3 regions of the Pseudomonas sp. NPDC089530 genome follow, and region 1 is predicted to be linked to each of the others. Evidence: predicted binding sites of a transcription regulator. Region 1 holds the regulator's gene; each other region holds the start of a gene.

Region 1 (7,395 bases):
AGTCGATGCTGCCCAGGGCCTGCTGGAAGGCGACTTCATGCAGCATTTCCCGGTGGATATCTTCCAGACCGGCTCCGGCACCAGTTCCAACATGAACGCCAACGAGGTCATCGCCACCCTGGCCAGCCGCCTGCTGGGTGAGCCGGTCAACCCCAACGATCATGTGAACTGCGGGCAGAGCAGCAACGACATCATCCCTACCACCATTCACGTCAGTGCCGCGCTGGGCCTGCATGAGCAATTGCTGCCGGCGCTGGTGCACCTGGTACAGGTCATCGAGCGCAAGGCCCTCGAGGTCCATCCGTTCATCAAGACCGGCCGTACCCATCTGATGGACGCCATGCCGGTACGCATGAGCCAGGTGCTGGATGGCTGGGCACAGCAGCTCAAGGCCAATATCGGCCACTTGCAGGACCTGTTGCCGAGCCTGCAATCCCTGGCCCAGGGCGGCACCGCGGTGGGCACCGGGATCAACGCCCACCCGCAGTTCGCCGCGGGTTTCAGCCGGCAACTGAGCAGCCTGACCCAGGTGCAGTTCACCCCGGGCAAGAACCTGTTCGCCCTGATCGGCTCCCAGGACACCGCGGTGGCGGTCTCCGGCCAGCTCAAGGCCATCGCGGTCACCCTGATGAAGATCGCCAACGATCTGCGCTGGATGAACTCCGGACCCTTGGCCGGCCTCGGCGAGATCGAGCTGGAAGGGCTGCAACCGGGGTCTTCGATCATGCCGGGCAAGGTCAACCCGGTGATTCCCGAGGCCACGGCGATGGTGGCGGCCCAGGTGATCGGCAACGACATGACAATCACGGTGGCGGGGCAGTCGGGCAACTTCGAGCTGAACGTGATGTTGCCGATCATTGCCCAGAACCTGTTGAGCAGCATCGAGCTGCTGGCCAACTCCAGCCGACTGCTGGCGGACAAGGCGATCGCCAGCTTCAAGGTCAACGAGCCCAAGCTCAAGGAGGCGCTGTCGCGCAACCCGATCCTGGTCACGGCGCTCAACCCGATCATCGGTTACCAGAAGGCCGCGGAAATCGCCAAGACCGCCTACAAGCAGGGGCGTCCGGTGATCGACGTGGCCCTGGAGCACACCGACCTGTCGCGCAGCCAGCTGGAGATCCTGCTCGACCCGGAAAAACTCACCGCGGGCGGCGTGTAAATCCCGACATTGCCTTGGAGGTTCACCATGGAGCACTGGAAACGCACGATCGAAAGGGCCAACCGTTTCTTCCTGCAGGGCGACCTGGTGGACGCCCGTGAGTATTACCTGCAGGCCCTGGCTTTGGCGCAGGTGTTGTTCGAGCGCTGGAGCGATGCCGACGAAGCGGTGGCGGCCTGTGTCGTCTCCCACCACAACCTGGCGGACCTGCACCTGCGCCTGAACCAGCCGGAGGAGAGCGCGGAATACCTCTGCGCCATCCATCAGCGGCTGTTGCAGACCCTGCAGGACAGCCGCCTGGCGCCGGCGCTGCGGGAAGCCGCGCTGCGCCAGAGCAGCAAGACCTATGTCGAGTTGCTCAACTTCATCGCTGAGCATGGCGAATACCCCCGTACCCAGCGCCTGCTGCAGAGCAATGTGGCGCAATCGACCGCTGTCGCCGCGCCCCTCGATGCCCCCCGTTACGGAGCCCATTGATATGTCCTTTACCTTGCCTGCATTGCCCTACGCCTACGACGCCCTGGAACCGCACATCGATGCGCAGACCATGGAGATTCACTACACCAAGCACCACCAGACCTACATCAACAACCTCAACGCCGCCGTGGAAGGCACCGAATGGGCCGAGTGGCCGGTAGAGCGGCTGGTGGCCGGGGTCGGGCAATTGCCGGAAAAACTGCGAGCGGCGGTGATCAACCAGGGCGGCGGCCATGCCAACCACTCGCTGTTCTGGGCGGTGATGGCGCCGACCGGCGGAGGCCAGCCGGATGGCGCGCTGGCCAGGGCGATCGATGCGCAACTGGGTGGTTTCGAGCGCTTCAAGGAGGCCTTCACCAAGGCGGCGCTCACGCGTTTCGGCAGCGGCTGGGCCTGGCTCAGCGTGACCCCGGTGAAGACCCTGGTGGTCGAGAGCAGCGGTAACCAGGACAGCCCGCTGATGAACGGCAATACCCCGATTCTCGGCCTGGATGTCTGGGAGCACGCCTATTACCTGCGTTATCAGAACCGGCGGCCGGAATACATCAATGCCTTCTACAACGTGATCCATTGGCCCGAGGTCGCCCAGCGCTACCAGGCTGCGCTGGTTTGAGCCCCCTCCGATAAAAATATCTAAGGCTGACTATGGGCACTGAAACACTGACGATCAGCAGCGGGCGGATGTTTCGCTACGCGTTCGGTTCGCTGTTGCTGTTGGCGGGTACTGCATTGCTAGTGGCCCAGGGGTTGTCCTGGCTGGACCTGGAGCCGCGCTTGTCGCGGGCATTGCAGGGTGGCGCGATCTGTGCGCTGGGCACCGCGCTGGGGGCGGTGCCGGTGCTGGTCATTCGCAAGATGCCGGTGGCGCTGAGCGACACCCTGTTGGGCTTCGGCGCCGGGGTGATGCTGGCGGCCACGGCGTTTTCGCTGATCGTGCCCGGGATCGCCGCGGCGGAAAACCTTGGCTTGTCGGCTTGGGCGTCGAGCGGGGTGGTCAGCTTCGGCATCATGCTCGGGGCTTTTGCCCTGTTCCTGGTGGACCGCAAGGTGTCGGCGGGTAATCCGGAGGCCTTGGTGGGCACCCTGGAGCATCCGGTTATCCCGCCGCGAATCTGGTTGTTTGTGTTTGCCATCATTGCCCACAACATTCCCGAGGGCATGGCCGTTGGCGTTTCCGCGGGTGGTGGTATGCCGGAGGCGGACAGCCTGGCCATGGGGATCGCCTTGCAGGATGTGCCGGAAGGCCTGGTGATTGCCCTGGTGCTGGCCGGGGCTGGCATGTCCAGGGGCAAGGCGTTTCTGATCGGTGCCGCCTCGGGCCTGGTGGAGCCGGTGTTCGCTCTGCTCTGCGCATGGCTGGTGAGCCTGGCCGAGATGCTGTTGCCGCTCGGGCTGGCGTTGGCGGCGGGGGCCATGCTGCTGGTGGTCACCCATGAGGTGATTCCGGAATCACGGCGCAACGGTCATGAAAAACTGGCCAGCCTGGGGCTGTGTATCGGTTTTTGCCTGATGATGGTGATGGATACGGCACTCGCCTGAGTGCCTGTCCGGCAGGGTTGCCCTGCCGGGCTTATTCGCCTTCGTCGAAGAAGTTGTTGATCAGCGCCACCAGTGCTTCCAGCGCCTCCTGTTCCTGCTCGCCTTCGGTCTTCAGATGAATCCGGGTACCTTTGCCGGCGGCCAGCATCATCATCGCCATGATGCTCTTGCCGTCGACCATCGACTCTGGCGTCCTGCCGGCGCGGATCTGGCAGGGAAACTGGCCGGCCACGCCGACGAACTTAGCCGAGGCACGGGCATGCAGGCCCAGTTTGTTGATGATTTCAATTTCCAGAGCAGGCATCGCGGGGTAGATCCTTTCAGCTAAGGTCGCGGTGGCGGACCTGGACGTTCTTCAGGGATTTCTGCAGGACTTGGCCCAGGCGTTCGGTCAGGTAGACCGAACGGTGGTGGCCGCCCGTGCAGCCAATGGCAATAGTGACGTAGGCGCGGTTGCTGGCGGCGAAGCGAGGCAGCCATTTCAGCAGATAGCTGGAGATGTCCTGGAACATTTCCTCTACATCCGGCTGGGCGGCCAGGTATTCGGCGACCGGTTGATCGAGTCCGGACTGGGCACGCAACTCGGGCTTCCAGTACGGGTTGGGCAGGCAGCGCACATCGAACACCAGGTCGGCATCGACCGGCATGCCGCGCTTGAATCCGAAGGACTCCACCAGAAAGGCCGTGCCCGGTTCCGGCTGGTTCAACAAGCGCAACTTGATGGTATCGCGCAATTGATACAGGTTCAGGTTGGTGGTGTTGACCTTGAGGTCGGCGAGGTCGGCGATCGGGCCCAGCAGATGGCTTTCGTCTTCGATCGCCTCGGCCAGCGAGCGGTTGTTGCTGCTCAAGGGGTGGCGGCGACGGGTTTCCGAAAAGCGCTTGAGCAGGGTTTCTTCGTCGGCGTCCAGGTACAGCACATCGCACTGGATATGCCGGCTGCGCACTTCCTCGAGCAGTTCGGGGAAGCGCGAGAGGTGGCTCGGCAGGTTGCGGGCGTCGATGGAAACGGCGACCAGCGGCTGGGTCAGCTCGGTGTGGATCAGCGCTCGCTCGGCCAGTTCCGGCAACAGCCCGGCTGGCAGGTTGTCGATGCAGTAATAGCCGTTGTCCTCAAGTACATCGAGGGCGGTGCTTTTACCTGAGCCGGAACGGCCGCTGACGATGATCAAACGCATGGCTACTGACCGTTCTGTTCGTCCAGGACAACCTTGTACAAGGCTTCGTTGCTGGTGGCGCTGCGCAGTCTGTCGCGCACCTCTTTGCGGTCCAGCATGCTGGCGATCTGCCGAAGCAGTTCTAGGTGAGCATCGGTGGCGGCTTCCGGGACCAGCAGTACGAATAGCAGGTCGACCGGAGCGCCGTCGATGGCGTCGAAATCGATGGGAGCGTCCAGGTGCATCAGGGCACTGATGGGCGACTCACAGCCTTTGAGGCGACAGTGTGGAATGGCGATGCCGTTGCCAAAACCGGTGGAACCCAGCTTTTCACGGGCGATCAGGCTTTCGAAGACATCTTGCATCTCCAGCTCAGGCACTTCGCGGCTGATCAGGTTGGCAATTTGTTCGAGGGCGCGTTTTTTACTGCCGCCCGGCACGTTCACCAGGGAACGGCCGGGGGTCAGGATGCTTTCAAGTCGGATCATGGGAGGGGAGTGTTAGCGACCCGTGCCTTGGAGAAGGTGGAGTTGCTTTTCCTTATGCTTTTTCAGTTGGCGGTCAAGCTTGTCCGTGAGCAAGTCGATGGCGGCATACATATCGTCATGTTCTGCGTTGGCGACGACTTCCCCACCATGGATGTGCAGCGTGGCCTCGATTTTCTGCTTCAGCTTCTCGACGGCCAGCGTTACCTGCACATTCGTAATCTTGTCAAAGTGCCGCTCCAGTCGGTCGAGTTTTTCGCCGATGTAAGCGCGCAGGGGTTCGGTCACTTCCAGTTGGTGTCCACTGATGTTGACTTGCATACAGCTTCTCCTTCGTTGCCAGTGCATAAAGCGGCAGGTCGATTGACCTGCCACTGGAACGCTGTGGCGAGCCCGGCGGTTACATCAACCGCTTCCGTTCGCTGGAAGGCGCAATCCCAAGGGATTCGCGGTACTTGGCGACGGTACGGCGGGCTACCTGAATGCCTTGTGCCTCCAGTAAACCAGCGATCTTGCTGTCACTCAACGGCTTTTTCTGATTTTCCGCGGCGACCAGTTTCTTGATGATCGCGCGGATCGCCGTGGACGAGCATTCACCGCCTTCGGAGGTACTGACGTGGCTGGAGAAAAAGTATTTCAGTTCATAAATGCCCCGTGGGGTATGCATGAATTTTTGCGTGGTCACCCGGGAAATCGTCGATTCGTGCATGCCGACGGCTTCGGCGATGTCATGCAGCACCAGGGGTTTCATCGCTTCATCGCCGTACTCGAGAAAGCCGCGCTGATGCTCGACGATCTGGGTGGCGACTTTCATCAGGGTTTCGTTGCGGCTCTGCAGGCTCTTGATGAACCAGCGGGCTTCCTGCAGCTGGTTGCGCATGAAGGTGTTGTCGGCGCTGGTGTCGGCGCGCCGCACGAAACCGGCGTACTGCGGGTTGACGCGCAGGCGTGGCACGGATTCCTGGTTCAGTTCCACCAGCCAGCGTTCGTTGTCCTTGCGCACGATGACGTCGGGGACCACGTATTCGGCTTCGGTGGATTCGATCTGCGAGCCCGGGCGTGGGTTGAGGCTCTGCACCAGTTCGATGACCTGGCGCAGTTCGTCTTCCTTGAGCTTCATGCGCCGCATCAGCTGGCTGTAGTCACGGCTGCCGAGCAGGTCGATGAAGTCGGTGACCAGGCGCTTGGCCTCGGTCAGCCAAGGCGTCTTGGCGGGTAGCTGTCGCAGTTGCAGCAGCAGGCATTCGCCCAGGTTGCGGGCACCGATGCCGGCTGGCTCGAATTGCTGGATGCGGTGCAGGACGGCCTCGATTTCGTCGAGTTCGATGTCCAGCTCCGGGTCGAAGGCCTCGTGGATTTCCTCGAGGGTCTCGTCCAGGTAGCCTTGATTGTTGATGCAGTCGATCAGGGTCACGGCGATCAGGCGATCGGTGTCGGACATGGGCGCCAGGTTCAACTGCCAGAGCAGATGGCTCTGCAGGCTTTCGCCGGCCGAGGTGCGGGTGGTGAAGTCCCACTCGTCGTCATCGTTGCTGGGCAGGCTGCTGGCGCTGGTCTGGTAGACATCTTCCCAGGCGGTGTCGACCGGCAGGTCGTTGGGAATGCGCTCGTTCCATTCGCCGTCCTCGAGGTTGTCCACCGTTGGGGCGGTTTCCTGATAGGAGGTTTCCTGGAGATCGGTATTGGGCTTCTGCTCGGGGTTGTCGGCCAGTGGATCGGTGTTATCGAAGTCGTCGCCTTCTTCCTGGCGTTCGAGCATCGGGTTGGACTCCAGGGCCTCCTGGATCTCCTGTTGCAGGTCCAGGGTCGACAATTGGAGCAGGCGGATGGCCTGTTGCAGCTGCGGGGTCATCGTCAGCTGCTGGCCCATTCTGAGGACTAGCGATGGTTTCATGGCAGGGGCTTAACACCTTATTCGCCGGCGCACATGCGCCATCCACTACAGGGCGCGTGAGCGCCAAACATAAGCAAATTATATGCCTGAAACTGAAGTGTTTGCCTAGAGCGCTGTAACAATAAAAACGGTGGGGTTTTATCGCGGCAGGCGCTCTGGCGACCAGCCAAACACCTCAAGGCTTACAGACGGAACTCATGCCCCAGGTACACTTCCTTGACCAGCTCGTTGGCGAGGATGGTCTCGGCGTCGCCTTCGGCGATCAGTTGGCCGTCGTTGACGATGTAGGCGGTTTCGCAGATGTCCAGGGTTTCACGGACGTTGTGGTCAGTGATGAGCACGCCGATGCCCTTGGCCTTCAGGTGGTGAATGATCTGCTTGATGTCGCCTACCGAGATCGGGTCCACGCCGGCGAAAGGTTCGTCGAGCAGGATGAACTTGGGGGCGGTGGCCAGTGCGCGGGCGATTTCCACACGACGACGTTCGCCGCCGGAGAGGCTCATGCCGAGGTTGTCGCGGATGTGGCTGATGTGGAATTCCTGCAGCAGGCTTTCCAGCTCCTGGCGACGACCGGCCTTGTCGAGCTCCTTGCGGGTCTCGAGGATGGCCATGATGTTGTCGGCTACCGAGAGCTTGCGGAAGATCGAGGCTTCCTGGGGCAGGTAGCCGATCCCGGCGCGGGCG
Region 2 (7,395 bases), on a different contig from region 1:
GGAACACCCCGTCGTCGAGAAACAACAGGCCGATCGGCAAGTCGAAGGCGCCGCCTGCCAGTACGATGTCCAGGGCTGCACTACGTGATCACCAAGGGCCAGCTCAAGGCCGAAAACAAGGTGGTGGTCGAGCAGCTGGAACTGGGGGAAAAGGTCGACAGTCCGGATGCCGTGAGCCTGCCATTGAAGCTGGCCGTCGCCCTGCTCAAGGACGTCGACGGCAAGATCTCCATCGAACTGCCGGTGACCGGCGACCTCAACAATCCGCAATTCAGCGTCATGCCGATCATCTGGCAGACCCTGCGCAACCTGATCGTGAAAGCGGCCGCGGCCCCGTTCAAGCTGATCGGCGGGCTGGTCGCGGGTAGCGGCGCGGAAGACCTGGGCAGCGTCTCGTTCGCCCCGGGCTCCAGCGAGCTGAACCCGGACGCGGAAGCAGCGCTGGTCAAGCTGTCCAGCGCGCTCAAGGAGCGTCCGACCCTGCGCCTGGAGATCGAAGGCACCGCCGCGCAAAGCAGCGATGGCCCGCTGATCGCCGAGCAACGCCTGGAGCGGGAATACCAGTACAACTACTACAAGATGCTCCAGCGCCGCGGCGAAAAAGTGCCGGCCCAGGCGTCGTTGCTGCAAGTGCCGGAAGGCGAGAAAGGCCCGCTGCTCGAAGGCATCTATCGCACCCGCCTCAAGGCCCAGCCACCGGCCGAATGGAAGGACCTGGGCAAGGAAGAACGCACCGCGAAAATGCGCGAAGGCGTGATCAAGTTCTGGAGCGACAGCGATGTCTTGCTGCGCCAGCTGGGCCAGGAACGGGCCAGCAGCATCAAGGACTTCCTGGTGGATAAAGGCCAGTTGGCCGACGACCGGGTGTACTTCATCGACGCCAACCTCGGCCAGGCCGAAAGCGATGGCCGGGTCGTCACCCCGATGCATCTGGACGCCGAGTAAGCCCCCCTGCCTGCCGACCCGGAAACGGGTCGGTTTTCCCCGCCCACAATGAAACAGGCCCCAGCACAACGTGCCGGGGCCTGTTTCGTTTTTGCAACGTGGCTACGTCCTGGTGGCCGTTCGCATGAACCTTCAAGGAGGCGGCAGAGCTGACTCCCCCACCGCGCCTTATCCCTGTCCGGGCAAGATGCTTGGGCTTATTGGGTTTTCAGGCCGTCAGCCGAGACTGCCGTCACGCCCTTGATCTTCTTGGTGATGCTGACTGCGGTCTCTTTCTGCGACGCAGTCAGAGCAACGGTGGAAGAAAGAGAAACCACACCCTTGTTGGTTTCGACCTTGATGTCGGTACCCGGAATACCTTTTTCGGTAACGAGATCCGCTTTGACTTTGGTGGTGATCCAGGTGTCGGAAGTGGCCTCCTTGGCCTTGGTCACTTCACCCGCCGCGAGCACCATTGGCGCCTGAGTAGTTTGAGCGGCCTGGACAAATGCGACGTTAGCCATGGTCAGGGTCAGAGCGGTAGCAGTTGCAGCAGCGATAGCGAGCTTCTTCATACGAGTAACTCCTGTTCTTCTGGAAAGCCTGCTCCAGATCCCGGCAGCAGGGGTATTAGGTAGATTGCAGGCGTTATGCCAAGTTCAGAAAATCAATAAATCCCTTTAATATCAATCAGTTAGAAAAAACCCAGAATTCCACGACCATGCAAAATGCATGACTGCCGAATAATCCGCATGCAAGTTGCCTGTGCACGATCAGCTAACCACCTGAATTCTCGACACTTTCCCCAAAGTCTGACGCCTGGCCGGTATTCAACTGCCGCTGGCGCTGCAACCTTTGGGGGAGTAATCCGCAGGGACAGTGGTGGTGCATACCCAGCCATCGGCGTTGGTGCGGGTCAGGGTGAGGGTCTTGTTCAGCACCGGCGCCGGCGCATTGAGGATAGTGCAGCCAATCGCTCCGGAGCCGGTCGAGGCGGAGCCCGCAGCGGTCATGGTGCAATTCGAGGTCGCCGCCTTGCCCCCCACCAGCTCCAGGGTCGGATCGCCGCCCTGGTTCAGCACGTCCTCGAAGTTGACCTTCAGCGCCGACGTCTCGGCCAAGGCCGCGGTGACCTTGGCCCGCGCCTGATACTTGGAATACAGCGGCATGGCAAAGGTGGCCAGGATGCCGATGATCGCCACGACGACCAGCAATTCGATCAAGGTGAAACCTTTCTGATACTTCATCTCTCTGCTCCAGGCAGTGGATATCTGAGGGTCCGGACACTCGCCCACACAGCCATAGCACGGCCTGTGCCAGCGCCCGCGCCCCAGTGTTTACGGGGGTCGGCGACGCCGGGCCCAGGGCGGTGAGCGCCAGAAGTCGCACTATCTGACACTTTTTGTCAGCCAAGTGCCCGCGGCAGGCCACCATGGCCAACTACGCTGTCCATCAACCCGCGCGGACCCCGTCCAAGGAACGTATCGGGCCATTCAAACTCTATGGACCGGCCGCCGCGCACGTGCAGCGACCCATTCGATAGCGCACGGGGCACTGCCGGCCCCGAGGACATCCACCATCACCCGGGGCTCAACAGCATGGCGGTCAAAGCAGCAAAGATGAGTGTCTACCTGTGGGAAGGCACCGACCGGCAAGGCAGCAAACTGCGCGGCGAATTGAGCGGCCATACCCCCTCGCTGGTCCGGGCACAGCTGCGCAAGCAAGGCATCAGCCCGGCCCGGGTCAGGAAAAAGCCCCCTGCGCTGTTCCAGCGAGCGCCCGCCATCAAGGCCCGGGACATCAGCCTGTTCACCCGGCAGCTGGCGACCCTGATCAAGGCGGGTGTACCGCTGCTGCAAGCGTTCGACATCATTGCCGAGGGCTTCGATAACCCGAACATGGGCAAGCTGATGGCCGAGCTGAAACAGGACATCGCCGCTGGCAGCAGTCTCACCAGCGCCTTGCGCAAGAGGCCGCGGCATTTCGACGAGCTGTATTGCAACCTGGTGGAGGCCGGGGAACAGGCCGGCGCCCTGGAAACCCTGCTGGAGCGGGTGGCGACCTACCAGGAAAAAAGCGCCAACCTCAAGACCCGCATCCGCAAGGCCATGACCTACCCGCTGGCGGTGATCTGCGTGGCCCTGGTGGTCACCGGCATCCTGCTGGTCAAGGTGGTGCCGCAATTCCAGTCGATGTTCGCAGGCTTCGGCGCGCAGCTGCCGGTGTTTACCCAACTGGTGATCGCCCTCTCGGCATTCGTGCAGCAGTGGGGGTGGCTGCTGGCGGGCGGCCTGCTGGCCGGAGTGTTCGGCGTGCGCCAGGCCCACAGGCGCTCGCCGCGCTTTCGCCAGTGGCTGGACGTGGGCCTGCTGAAACTGCCGCTGGTGGCGCCGCTGCTGTACAAGTCCGCGGTGGCCCGCTACGCCCGCACCCTGTCCACCACCTTCGCCGCCGGAGTCCCGCTGGTGGAAGCCCTGGGCTCGGTGGCCGGGGCCACCGGCAACCAGGTGTTCAAACAGGCGGTGCAGCGGATCCGGCAGGATGTGGCGACCGGCATGCAGCTGCATTTCTCCATGCGTGCCTGCGGCATCTTCCCCGGTATGGCCATCCAGATGACCGCCATCGGCGAAGAGTCCGGGGCCCTGGACGCCATGCTGGAAAAGGTCGCGATCCACTACGAGGAAGAGGTCGATACCCTGGTCGATACGCTCAGCAGTCTCATGGAGCCCGTGATCATGGTAGTTTTGGGCACCCTGGTCGGCGGCCTGGTGGTCGCCATGTACTTACCCATCTTCCAACTCGGCACAGCGATCTGAACATGTCATTGAGTGAAGTCCTGGCCAGTTCCCCACTGGTCTTCGTGTTATCGACGCTGGTCCTGGGCCTGATTGTCGGCAGCTTCCTCAACGTGCTGATCTGGCGCCTGCCGAAGATGCTCGAACAGGACTGGAGCATCCAGGCCCGCGACATCCTGGGGCTGCCCGCCGAACCCGCCGGGCCGACCTACAACCTGCTGCTCCCCCACTCCCAGTGCCCGCACTGCGGGCACTCGATCCGCCCCTGGGAAAACATCCCGCTGCTCAGCTACCTGCTGCTACGCGGGCGCTGTTCCGCCTGCAAGACCGCGATCGGCCGGCGCTACCCGCTGGTGGAGCTGGCCTGTGGCCTGGTCTCGGCCCTGGTGGCCTGGCATTTCGGCTTTGGCTGGCAGGCCGGGCTGGTGCTGTTCCTGAGCTGGGGCCTGTTGGCGATGAGCCTGATCGATGCCGATCACCAGCTGTTGCCGGACGTGCTGGTGCTGCCCCTGTTGTGGCTGGGCCTGATCGTCAATGCCTTCGAGCTGTTCGTCAGCCTGCACGATGCGCTGTGGGGCGCGGTGGCCGGCTACCTGTGCCTGTGGTCGGTGTACTGGCTGTTCAAGCTGCTGACCGGCAAGGAAGGCATCGGTCACGGCGATTTCAAGCTGCTGGCGATGCTCGGCGCCTGGGGCGGCTGGCAGATTCTGCCGCTGACCCTGGTGCTGGCCTCACTGACAGGCGCCCTGATGGGGGTCGTCATGCTGCGCCGGCAGCGGGCGCAGATGTCCACGCCTATCCCTTTCGGTCCCTTTCTGGCCATCGCCGGCTGGATTGCCTTGCTCTGGGGTGGTCAAATAACCGACCACTATTTGCAGTTTGTCGGTTTCAGATGACCAAACCTGTTCTCAAACCATGGATTCTCGGCCTTACCGGCGGTATCGGCAGTGGCAAAAGCGCCGCGGCCCAACGCTTCATCGATCTGGGCATTCATGTCGTGGATGCCGATCACGCGGCCCGCTGGGTGGTCGAACCCGGCCGCCCGGCCCTGGCGCGGATTGCCGAGCATTTCGGCGACAGCGTGTTGCAGGCCGACGGCCAACTGGATCGCGCCGCGCTGCGCCAGTTGATCTTCGAGGTACCGCAACAACGCCTCTGGCTGGAAGCCCTGCTGCATCCTTTGATTGCCGAGGAAATCACCGCCCATCTGGCGCGCGCCGAATCGCCCTACGCGATCCTGGTGTCACCGCTGCTGATCGAGTCCGGGCAGTACGCGATGACCCAGCGAATCCTGGTGATCGACGTGCCGCAGCCACTGCAGATCGAGCGGACCTTGCAGCGCGACGGCATCAGCGAACAGCAGGTCCAGGCGATTCTCAAGGCCCAGGCGACCCGCGAAGACCGCCTGGGCCATGCCAACGATGTGCTGGTCAACGACCGCGACCTCGCCTGGCTGCACAGCGAGGTCGAGCGCCTGCATCACTTTTACCTTACCTTGCGTGGAGGCCAGTCATGAGCCAACCCCTGACCGTGGAATGTCCAACCTGCGGTGCGCCCGTGGAATGGACCACGAGCAACGTCAACCGTCCCTTCTGCTCGGACCGCTGCAAACTGATCGACCTCGGCGCCTGGGCGGCCGAAGAGCACAAGATTCCGGTCGGCCCGGATGCTGAAGACGAGCTGTTCTCCGACGACCTGCCGCCTCGCGCCCACTGAGCCTTACGGCCGCATGAACGCGTAATCCTGCGTGTCGTCGAGGTTCTCCGCGAGAAACTGCAACTCGTCGGCCAGATCCTCGGCGCTGCGCACCCGCCGGCTTTCCTGCACCACCGCGCTGAGCAGGGCGCGCAGGCTCAAGCCCGGCTCGAAGCCCTCCTCCTGCGCGGCGTTCAGGCTGTCGCGAACTTCCTGCCGTGCCCATTCATACACACTCATGCCCATGCTCCCGAACGGTTTTGCGGAGCATGGAACCGCGCCTGCCGAGAGTGTTTGACCTGGATCAAGAACGCGGATCGTCGTCCTTCCAGGGCGCCGACAGGTAGCGGGTACGGTTGAAGGTTTCCAGCCACTCGGGGCAGAACACCACCAGGGCGCTGATCACCATGCCATTGATGAAGGCCTCGGGAAAGATGATCAGCCACAGGTAGCCGATGAAATCTTCCAGCCATTCCGGCATGGCAAAACGTTCGTCGAACCACAGCAGGCCCAGGCCGACCAGCAGGCACAACAAGGCCGACAGGGCGGCGGCAAAAAAGCCGGAACAGAAGATATACACAAAAGGGTTACGCGGCTGCGCACGCTCCACCAGGATCGCGCAGCCTTCGGTGACCAGCACCGGCAGCAGGATCAGCAAGGCCCCGTTGATCCCGAGCGCCGCCAGATCCTGGCGCCCCAGCGCCACCAGCCCCAGCTGGGCGATCAGCCCGCCGACGATCGCCAGCGGCCAATCCAGCAATAGAGTCACCGCCGTCATGCCGATGAAGTGATAGGACACGCCGGTATCGAAATCCCGGCGCACCAGCCACAGCATGAACAGCGCGAACACCGTGCCGAACAGCAGATGCTGGCGCCGGCTGTCGCTGAACAGCTCGACCCAGGGCGCTCGCCAGGCCGCCCAGAGCACCACGGGCACATAGATCAGCCAGCCGGCGCCAAGGGTGACCGGCGACAGCAGCGCCGCGCTGATCATGGCTGCGCCTGCTCCAGCGCGGCGCGCAGCTCAGCGGCGCTGCCGTATTCCCGCCGGGCGACCAACCGGCCCTCGTCGAGCTGCAGCCACAGGACTTTATCCACAGCCCCGGCGTAGCGCGGCGCCACCCGGCCGTCACGGTCGAGCATGACCCGATAGCCGTAGTCCCGCATCGCCGGCACCGCGAACATCCGGGCGATCAACGCCGGCATGCGCTGGATGTCCGCGACGAACACCGTATGCCGGGCCTCCAGATACCCCGCGGGACGATCCTGCAAGGCCGCGCTCACCAGTTTGGCGCCGTCCATGCTGCGCGCCACCAGCAGCGTCCGCGCCTGCCCATCGAGGCTATAGGCCCGGTCGAACTGATCGAGCAGGGTCCAGGGCGCCAGGCGCTCGCCCACTTCAAGCGCCTGCGCCAGCAACGGCAGGAACCCCAGCAACAGCATTGCCCAATACCTCACAGCGTCTCCCCTTCCTTCGGTTGATCGACAGCGCCCAGTCTACACCGCCAGGTCGGGACACCCGAGGTTGCACCCGCCAGGACCGCCGAGCGAGCCAACTTCATGACGCACCCCAGGTTCTCCGTTCGTCTTGAAGCACACAAACCGTCAAAATTCCGATGCATAATGCAACATCACTGAGCAACAGCAAGAATTAGTCAAATACTTGACCATAGAAACACTTAAATAGTATCTTTTCGCCACCATTAGGCGACAAAAAACAGACTCTTTTTTAGTAACCCTCATTTTTCAACCCTGCCTCTGAAGCGGATTCACCTTTGACAGGGCTGGGTTTTACCTGGCAGCGACGGGACTCGATGCTCAAGAAATCGATTGATAGTAGGTTTCTGACCCGAACAGGATTCATGGAACTCTTTATCGCCGGGGTCAAGCTGACGCATGCCCTCTCAGCAGCTTTGCCCGGCATCCTGCTGTTCCCGAGCGCCGAGTCGGCCAGCACGGACCTGTGGCCTACGGTGCTCGG
Region 3 (7,395 bases), on a different contig from region 1:
GACCCGCGATTCGCTGACCCCCAGGACCTCACCGATTTCCTTGAGATTCAGCTCTTCGTCGTAGTACAGCGCCAAGACCAGTCGCTCACGCTCCGGCAAATTGGCAATCGCATCCGCCAGCGCAGCCTGGAAACGTTCGTCCTCCAGGTCGCGCGACGGCTCGAGATGAGCACTCGCGCCATCCTCATGCAGCCCTTCATGCTCGCCGTCCTGCAACAGGTCGTCGAAGCTGAACAGGCGACTGCCCAAGGTGTCGTTCAAAATCCCGTAATAATCATCGAGACTCAATTGAAGTTCGGCCGCAACTTCATGATCTTTAGCGTCGCGACCGGTTTTAGCTTCAATTGCGCGGATCGCGTCACTCACCATCCGGGTATTGCGATGCACCGAACGCGGCGCCCAGTCACCTTTACGCACCTCGTCGAGCATCGCCCCACGGATACGGATACCCGCGTAGGTCTCGAAACTCGCGCCCTTGCTCGCGTCGTACTTGGTCGACACTTCGAGCAGGCCGATCATCCCGGCCTGGATCAGGTCCTCGACCTGGACGCTGGCCGGCAAGCGCGCCAGCAGGTGATAGGCAATACGCTTGACCAGCGGCGCATAGCGCTCGATCAGTTCGTACTGGCTGTCACGTGCCGACTTGCGGTAAAGATTGAAGCCGCTGGCGCTCATAGCACCGGTCCCGCTGTTTGATGCACGAGTCGCTCGACGAAAAATTCCAGATGCCCACGTGGGTTGGCCGGCAATGGCCAGGTATCGACTTTCTGTGCAATGGCCTTGAAGGCCAGCGCGCACTTCGAACGGGGAAACGCCTCATAGACCGCACGCTGCTTTTGCACGGCCTTGCGCACGCATTCGTCGTAAGGCACGGCGCCGACGTATTGTAGAGCCACGTCCAGGAAGCGATCAGTGACCTTGGTCAACTTGGCGAACAGGTTGCGACCTTCCTGGGGGCTCTGCGCCATGTTGGCGAGCACGCGGAAGCGGTTCATGCCGTAATCGCGATTGAGCAGCTTGATCAGCGCGTAGGCATCGGTGATCGAGGTCGGCTCGTCGCAGACCACCAGCAGCACTTCCTGGGCGGCGCGGACAAAACTGACTACCGAGTCACCGATACCCGCAGCGGTGTCGATCACCAGTACGTCGAGGTTGTCGCCGATATCGCTGAAGGCCTGGATCAGACCGGCATGCTGCGCCGGGCTCAGGTGCACCATGCTCTGGGTGCCGGACGCCGCCGGCACGATACGGATGCCGCCCGGCCCCTGCAGCAGCACGTCGCGCAGCTCGCAGCGGCCTTCGATGACATCGGCAAGGGTCCGTTTGGGCGTCAGACCCAGCAGGACGTCGACGTTCGCCAGCCCCAGGTCGGCGTCCAGCAGCATGACGCGCCGACCGAGCTCCGCTAGGGCCAGGGACAAGTTCACTGACACGTTAGTCTTGCCGACGCCACCTTTGCCGCCGGTCACCGCGATCACCTGTACGGGATGCATGCTGCCCATGTTCTTTCTTTACCTTGTCTTACTTAGACGGGGCCACATAACTGGCTGCGCGTTCACCAACGGAACAATGCCTGGCAGACCATCGATGTAGGTACATTGCAATCTTTTCATGAATCCCTCAGCCCACCCGTTTGGCCGGGTTGTGGTAGAGGTCAGCGAACATGTCGGCCATGGCTTCTTCGCTGGGTTCTTCCTGCATCTGCACGCTCACCGCACGACTGACCAGCTGGTGCCGGCGCGGCAAGTGCAGATCGTCTGGAATCCGTGGGCCATCGGTCAGATAGGCAACGGGGAGTTCGTGACTGATCGCCAGGCTCAGCACCTCACCAAGGCTGGCGGTTTCATCCAGTTTAGTCAGGATGCAGCCGGCCAGCCCGCAACGCTTGTAGCTGTGGTATGCGGCGGTTAGAACCTGTTTCTGGCTGGTGGTTGCCAAGACCAGATAATTTTTTGCGCGGATCCCGCGACCGGCCAGGCTTTCCAGCTGCATGCGCAGGGCCGGGTCGCTGGCTTGCAGACCGGCAGTATCGATCAGCACCACGCGCTTGCGCAGCAGCGGATCGAGGGCCTGGGCCAGGGACTGGCCCGGGTCGACATGGGTCACCGAGACATTGAGGATGCGGCCCAGGGTCTTGAGCTGCTCCTGGGCGCCGATGCGGTAGCTGTCCATGCTCACCAGCGCGATGTTCTGTGCGCCGTACTTGAGAACGTAGCGGGCCGCCAGCTTGGCCAGGGTGGTGGTCTTGCCCATGCCGGCGGGGCCGACCATGGCGATCACACCGCCCTCTTCCAGCGGCTCGGCTTCCGGGATCACGATCATCCGCGCCAGGTGGGCCAGCAGCATGCGCCAGGCCTGGCGAGGCTCGTCGATGTCCGTGATCAGCGCCAGCAGGTCGCGGGCCAGCGGACCGGACAGGCCGATACGCTGCAGGCGCCGCCAGAGGTTGGCCTGCTCGGGCCGGCTGCCTTGCAACTGGCTCCAGGCCAGGGAACCGAGCTGGACTTCCAGCAGCTCGCGCAGGCCATTGAGTTCGAAACGCATCGAGTCGAATGCCCGCGGATCGACGGCGGCCGGCGCGGCGACGACCGGGGCCGGACGCTGCGGCTCACTGAAGGTGGGTTCGATCAGCGGCTCGGCGGCGGTCAGCGGCAGGCCGGCGAACAGCTGGCGATTGGTGTTGGCATTGGTGTCGCCATCGCCACGCAGGCTCAGCTCGGCCTGGGCGGTGACGATGCGCGATTGAGTCTTGCGCAGCTCGTCCTCGAGCTCCATGTTCGGCACCCGGGGCGCCAGGGCCGACAGCTTGTAATCCAGGGCAGCCGTCAGTTCGACACCGCCGGCGATGCGGCGGTTGCCAATGATGGCGGCGTCGGCGCCCAGCTCATCACGAACCAGCTTCATGGCCTGACGCATATCGGCGGCGAAAAAACGCTTAACTTGCATAACCCACTACCTCAGCCGTTGGGCCCTACTGTCGCAACGATGGTCACTTGCTTGTTGTCGGGAATTTCCTGATAGGCCAACACGTGCAAGCCCGGGACCGCCAGGCGCCCGAAGCGCGAGAGCATCGCGCGAACCGGACCGGCTACCAGCAGAATCACCGGTTGACCTTGCATTTCCTGGCGCTGCGCGGCTTCGATCAACGAACGCTGCAGCTTCTCAGCCATGCTTGGCTCCAGCAGAACGCCCTCTTCCGAGCCTTGTCCTGCCTTCTGCAGACTATTGAGCAAGATTTGTTCCAACCTTGGTTCCAAGGTGATCACAGGCAGCTCAGACTCAGTCCCTACAATGCTTTGCACGATGGCGCGCGACAATCCGACGCGCACGGTCGCCACCAGAGCGGCAGTATCTTGACTCTTGGCGGCATTGTTCGCGATGGCTTCGGCGATGCTGCGGATATCCCGCACCGGCACCTGTTCGGCCAGCAGCGCCTGCAGCACCTTGAGCAACTGGGACAGGGAGAGAACGCCCGGCACCAGCTCTTCCGCCAGCTTTGGCGAGCCCTTGGCCAGCAATTGCAGGAGCTGCTGGACTTCTTCGTGGCCGATCAGCTCGCTGGAGTGCTTGTACAGAATCTGGTTGAGGTGGGTGGCGACCACAGTACTGGCGTCGACCACGGTGTAACCCAGCGACTGCGCCTGGGCGCGCTGGCTGATCTCGATCCAGACCGCCTCCAGGCCGAAGGCCGGATCTTTGGCGGTGATGCCATTGAGCGAGCCGTAGACCTGCCCCGGGTTGATCGCCAGTTCGCGATCCGGGTAGATCTCGGCCTCGGCCAGGATCACCCCCATCAGGGTCAGCCGGTAGGCGCTCGGCGCCAGGTCGAGGTTGTCGCGAATGTGCACGGTCGGCATGAGGAAGCCCAGGTCCTGGGACAGCTTCTTGCGCACGCCCTTGATCCGTGCCAGCAATTGCCCGCCCTGGTTGCGGTCCACCAGGGGAATCAGGCGGTAGCCGACTTCCAGGCCGATCATGTCGATCTGGGTCACGTCGTCCCAACCCAGCTCCTTGGTTTCCAGGGCCCGGGCCGGCGAAGGCAGCAGGTCCTGCTGGCGCTGGACCTCTTCCAGGGCGCGGGCCTTGACCACGTTCTGACGCTTCCAGAACAGGTACGCCGCGCCGGCCGCCAGGGCCGCCATGCTCAGGAAGGAAAAGTGCGGCATGCCCGGCACCAGGCCCATCACCGCCATCAGGCCGGCAGCGACGGCCAGGGCCCGGGGCGAGGCGAACATCTGCCGGTTGATCTGCTTGCCCATGTCCTCGGAACCGGAGGCACGGGTCACCATGATCGCGGCCGCGGTAGACAGCAGCAGCGACGGCAATTGCGCCACCAAACCGTCACCGATGGTCAGCAGCGCGTACACCCGGCCGGCATCGCCGAAGGACATGTTGTGCTGGAAGATACCGACCGCCATACCGCCGATCAGGTTGATGAACAGGATCAGCAGGCCGGCAATGGCGTCGCCGCGGACGAACTTGCTGGCACCGTCCATGGAGCCGTAGAACTCGGCCTCCTGGGCCACTTCCTGGCGCCGCGCCTTGGCCTGGGCCTGATCGATCAGGCCGGCGTTGAGGTCGGCGTCGATGGCCATCTGCTTGCCCGGCATCGCATCGAGGGTGAAGCGCGCGCTCACCTCGGAGATACGCCCGGCACCCTTGGTCACCACCACGAAGTTGATGATCATCAGGATCGCGAACACCACGATACCGACCACATAGTTACCGCCGATCACCACTTCGCCGAAGGCCTGGATCACCTTGCCCGCGGCGGCGTGGCCGTCCTGGCCGTGGAGCATCACCACCCGCGTGGACGCCACGTTCAGCGCCAGGCGCAACAGGGTCGCCACCAGCAGGATGGTGGGGAATACCGCAAAATCCAGAGGCCGCAAGGCGTACACGCAAACCAGCAGCACGACGATCGACAGCGCGATGTTGAAGGTGAAGAACACGTCCAGCAGGAACGGCGGCACCGGCAGCATCATCATGGCCAGCATGACCAGCAGCAACAGCGGCACACCCAGGTTCCCCCGACTGAGTTCAGTCAGGTTAGTGCGAGCCGTGCTGATTAACTGAGAGCGATCCACCGGTATTCCCCGTTCCCTAAAGCAAACTTTTGACGCCTGGAAGCGGCGCAGGGCGGGTATTGCAAGAAGCTTTCCAACTTTGGCCCGATGCTCGAACTGATTTATGGCGTTGCGCCATCAACCACTGCAAAAGTCACGTTCAGCGCCATCGCGAGCCAGCTCGAGCCGTGCAGGATCATCGACCCTGCACAACTCGAGAAACTCAGGAATCGCGGCGCAGATCCGGCGGAATCGGCAGATCCTTGAGGGGCTCGGGGCGCTTGCCCTTGCCGGCCTGGTGCTGGCGAATCTGATAGACGTAGGCCAGCACCTGGGCCACCGCCAGATAGAGCCCGCCAGGAATTTCCTGCTCCAGCTCGGTGGAGTGGTAGATCGAACGCGCCAGCGCCGGCGACTCCAGCAACAGCACCTCGTTGGCCACCGCGATCTCGCGAATCTTCAGCGCCAGGAAATCAGTGCCCTTGGCCAGCAATACCGGTGCCCCGCCCTTCTCGGCGTCGTACTTGAGCGCCACCGCATAGTGGGTCGGGTTGGTGATGACCACATCCGCCTCGGGGATCGCCGCCATCATCCGTCGCTGCGACATCTCGCGCTGGGTCTGGCGAATACGCTGTTTGACCTCGGGCCGCCCCTCCTGGTCCTTGTGCTCGTCCCGCACTTCCTGCTTGGTCATCAACAGTTTCTTGTAGCTCTGGTACAGCTGTACCGGCACGTCCACCGCCGCGATCAGGATCAGCCCGCAGGCCATCCACAAGGTACTCCAGGCCACCAGCCGGACACTGTGGGCGATGGCCCGCTCCAAGGGCTCATGGGCGATCTGCAGAAAGTCGTCGATATCCGAAGACAGCACCGACAGCGCGACGAAGAGCACCACCACGAACTTGGCGAAGGCCTTGACCAGCTCGATCAGCGAGGTCGGGGAAGCCATACGCTTCATCCCGCTGAGGGGGTTCATGCGACTGAACTTGGGCGCCATGCTCTTGGTGGAGAACAGCCAGCCACCCAGGGAAATGGGACCGATCAGCGCCGCCAGCACCAGGGGAATCAGGATCGGCATCGCGGCAAGGATCGCGATCTTGCCCGAATGCAGCAGGTACAAGCCCATGGCGCCAGGGCTGAGCAGCATTTCCCGCGGCAGGGAGAAGTTCAGGCGCATGATTTCCAGCAGGTCCTGCGCCACCCCCGCACCGTAGATCAGCAGGCCGGCGGCGCCGATCATGGTGATCGCCAGGGTGTTGAGCTCCTTGGAGCGGGCAATCTCCCCCTTTTCCCGGGAGTCCTTCTTGCGTTTCTCCGTGGGGTCTTCTGTCTTGTCCTGACCGCTCTCGCTCTCAGCCATGCTTTATCGAGCCTGTGCCAGATCGCGTAGCAGCTGCAGGGCCTCGACGGCCAGCGGCTGGTACTGGTTGAGAATGTCCCCCAGGCTGACCCAGAAAATCACCAGGCCCAGCACCAGGGTCATCGGAAAACCGATGGAGAAGATGTTCAATTGCGGCGCCGCGCGGGTCATCACACCAAAGGCGATGTTCACCACCAGCAACGCAGTGATCGCCGGCAACACCAGCAGCAGCGCGGCGCCCAGCACCCACCCCAGCTTGCCGGCGATTTCCCAGAAGTGATTGACCAGCAGCGCACTGCCCACCGGCAAGGTGGTGAAGCTTTCGATCAGCACCTCGAAGACCACCAGATGGCCGTTCATGCCGAGAAACAGCAAGGTCACCAGCATGGTCAGGAACTGCCCGATCACCGCCGCCGAAACGCCGTTGGCAGGGTCGACCATGGAGGCGAAGCCCATGCCCATCTGCGTCGAAACGATCTGCCCGGCAATCACGAAGGCCTGGAAAAACAGCTGCAAGGCCAAGCCGAACAAGGCGCCGATGATGATCTGCTCGGCGATCAGCAGCAATCCGCCCAGGCTCAGGGCATTGACCGCCGGCATGGGCGGCAGGCCCGGCGCCACCAGGAAGGTGATCGCCAGGGTGAAGTACAGGCGGATACGCCTCGGCAACAGGGTCGTACCGAAGACCGGCATGGTCATCAGCACCGCGCCGATCCGGAACATCGGCAGCATGAAGGTCGCGACCCAGGTGCTGATCTGCGTGTCGGTGAGCGCCAGCAGGGACATGGCTCAGCCGATCAACTGCGGAATACTGCCGTACAGCTGCAGGATGTATTCCATGAAGGTCTGCACCAGCCAGGGGCCGGCGACGATCAGCGTCACCAGCATCACCAGCAGGCGCGGCAGGAAGCTCAGGGTCTGTTCGTTGATCTGGGTGGCGGCCTGGAACATCGCCACCAGCAGGCCCAC

What was found. Region 1 encodes sigma-54, which starts transcription at its own class of promoters, with help from an activator protein. Its sites were predicted from a motif close to ANTGGCATNNANNTTGCTNT; they were not measured.
Region 2: a site for sigma-54 is predicted at 2,226-2,245, ahead of ACQKQA_RS20760 (pilin). Genes of this name have one in related genera too.
Region 3: a site for sigma-54 is predicted at 5,146-5,165, ahead of flhA (flagellar biosynthesis protein FlhA). Genes of this name have one in related genera too.

The regions. Positions count from the first base shown of each region.
Region 1 is NZ_JBNNVU010000089.1:13,950-21,344, forward strand. Features, by position in the region: gene ACQKQA_RS24685 (class II fumarate hydratase) at 1-1,159, shown strand, start outside; gene ACQKQA_RS24690 (hypothetical protein) at 1,187-1,636, shown strand; gene ACQKQA_RS24695 (superoxide dismutase) at 1,638-2,249, shown strand; gene ACQKQA_RS24700 (ZIP family metal transporter) at 2,282-3,175, shown strand; gene ACQKQA_RS24705 (HPr family phosphocarrier protein) at 3,207-3,479, opposite strand; gene rapZ (RNase adapter RapZ) at 3,496-4,353, opposite strand; gene ptsN (PTS IIA-like nitrogen regulatory protein PtsN) at 4,356-4,820, opposite strand; gene hpf (ribosome hibernation-promoting factor, HPF/YfiA family) at 4,833-5,138, opposite strand; gene ACQKQA_RS24725 (RNA polymerase factor sigma-54) at 5,218-6,711, opposite strand; gene lptB (LPS export ABC transporter ATP-binding protein) at 6,894-7,395, opposite strand, start outside.
Region 2 is NZ_JBNNVU010000061.1:19-7,413, forward strand. Features, by position in the region: partial or broken gene ACQKQA_RS20745 (sulfurtransferase complex subunit TusC) at 1-88, opposite strand, end outside; partial or broken gene ACQKQA_RS20750 (DUF748 domain-containing protein) at 76-945, shown strand; gene ACQKQA_RS20755 (BON domain-containing protein) at 1,143-1,499, opposite strand; gene ACQKQA_RS20760 (pilin) at 1,755-2,171, opposite strand; gene ACQKQA_RS20765 (type II secretion system F family protein) at 2,523-3,740, shown strand; gene ACQKQA_RS20770 (prepilin peptidase) at 3,743-4,615, shown strand; gene coaE (dephospho-CoA kinase) at 4,612-5,235, shown strand; gene yacG (DNA gyrase inhibitor YacG) at 5,232-5,435, shown strand; gene ACQKQA_RS20785 (hypothetical protein) at 5,439-5,654, opposite strand; gene ACQKQA_RS20790 (energy-coupling factor ABC transporter permease) at 5,719-6,408, opposite strand; gene ACQKQA_RS20795 (FAD/FMN-containing dehydrogenase) at 6,405-6,872, opposite strand; gene ACQKQA_RS20800 (undecaprenyl-phosphate glucose phosphotransferase) at 7,229-7,395, shown strand, end outside.
Region 3 is NZ_JBNNVU010000069.1:18,526-25,920, reverse strand. Features, by position in the region: gene fliA (RNA polymerase sigma factor FliA) at 1-675, opposite strand, end outside; gene fleN (flagellar synthesis regulator FleN) at 672-1,502, opposite strand; gene flhF (flagellar biosynthesis protein FlhF) at 1,621-2,946, opposite strand; gene flhA (flagellar biosynthesis protein FlhA) at 2,958-5,087, opposite strand; gene flhB (flagellar biosynthesis protein FlhB) at 5,290-6,426, opposite strand; gene fliR (flagellar biosynthetic protein FliR) at 6,430-7,212, opposite strand; gene fliQ (flagellar biosynthesis protein FliQ) at 7,216-7,395, opposite strand, start outside.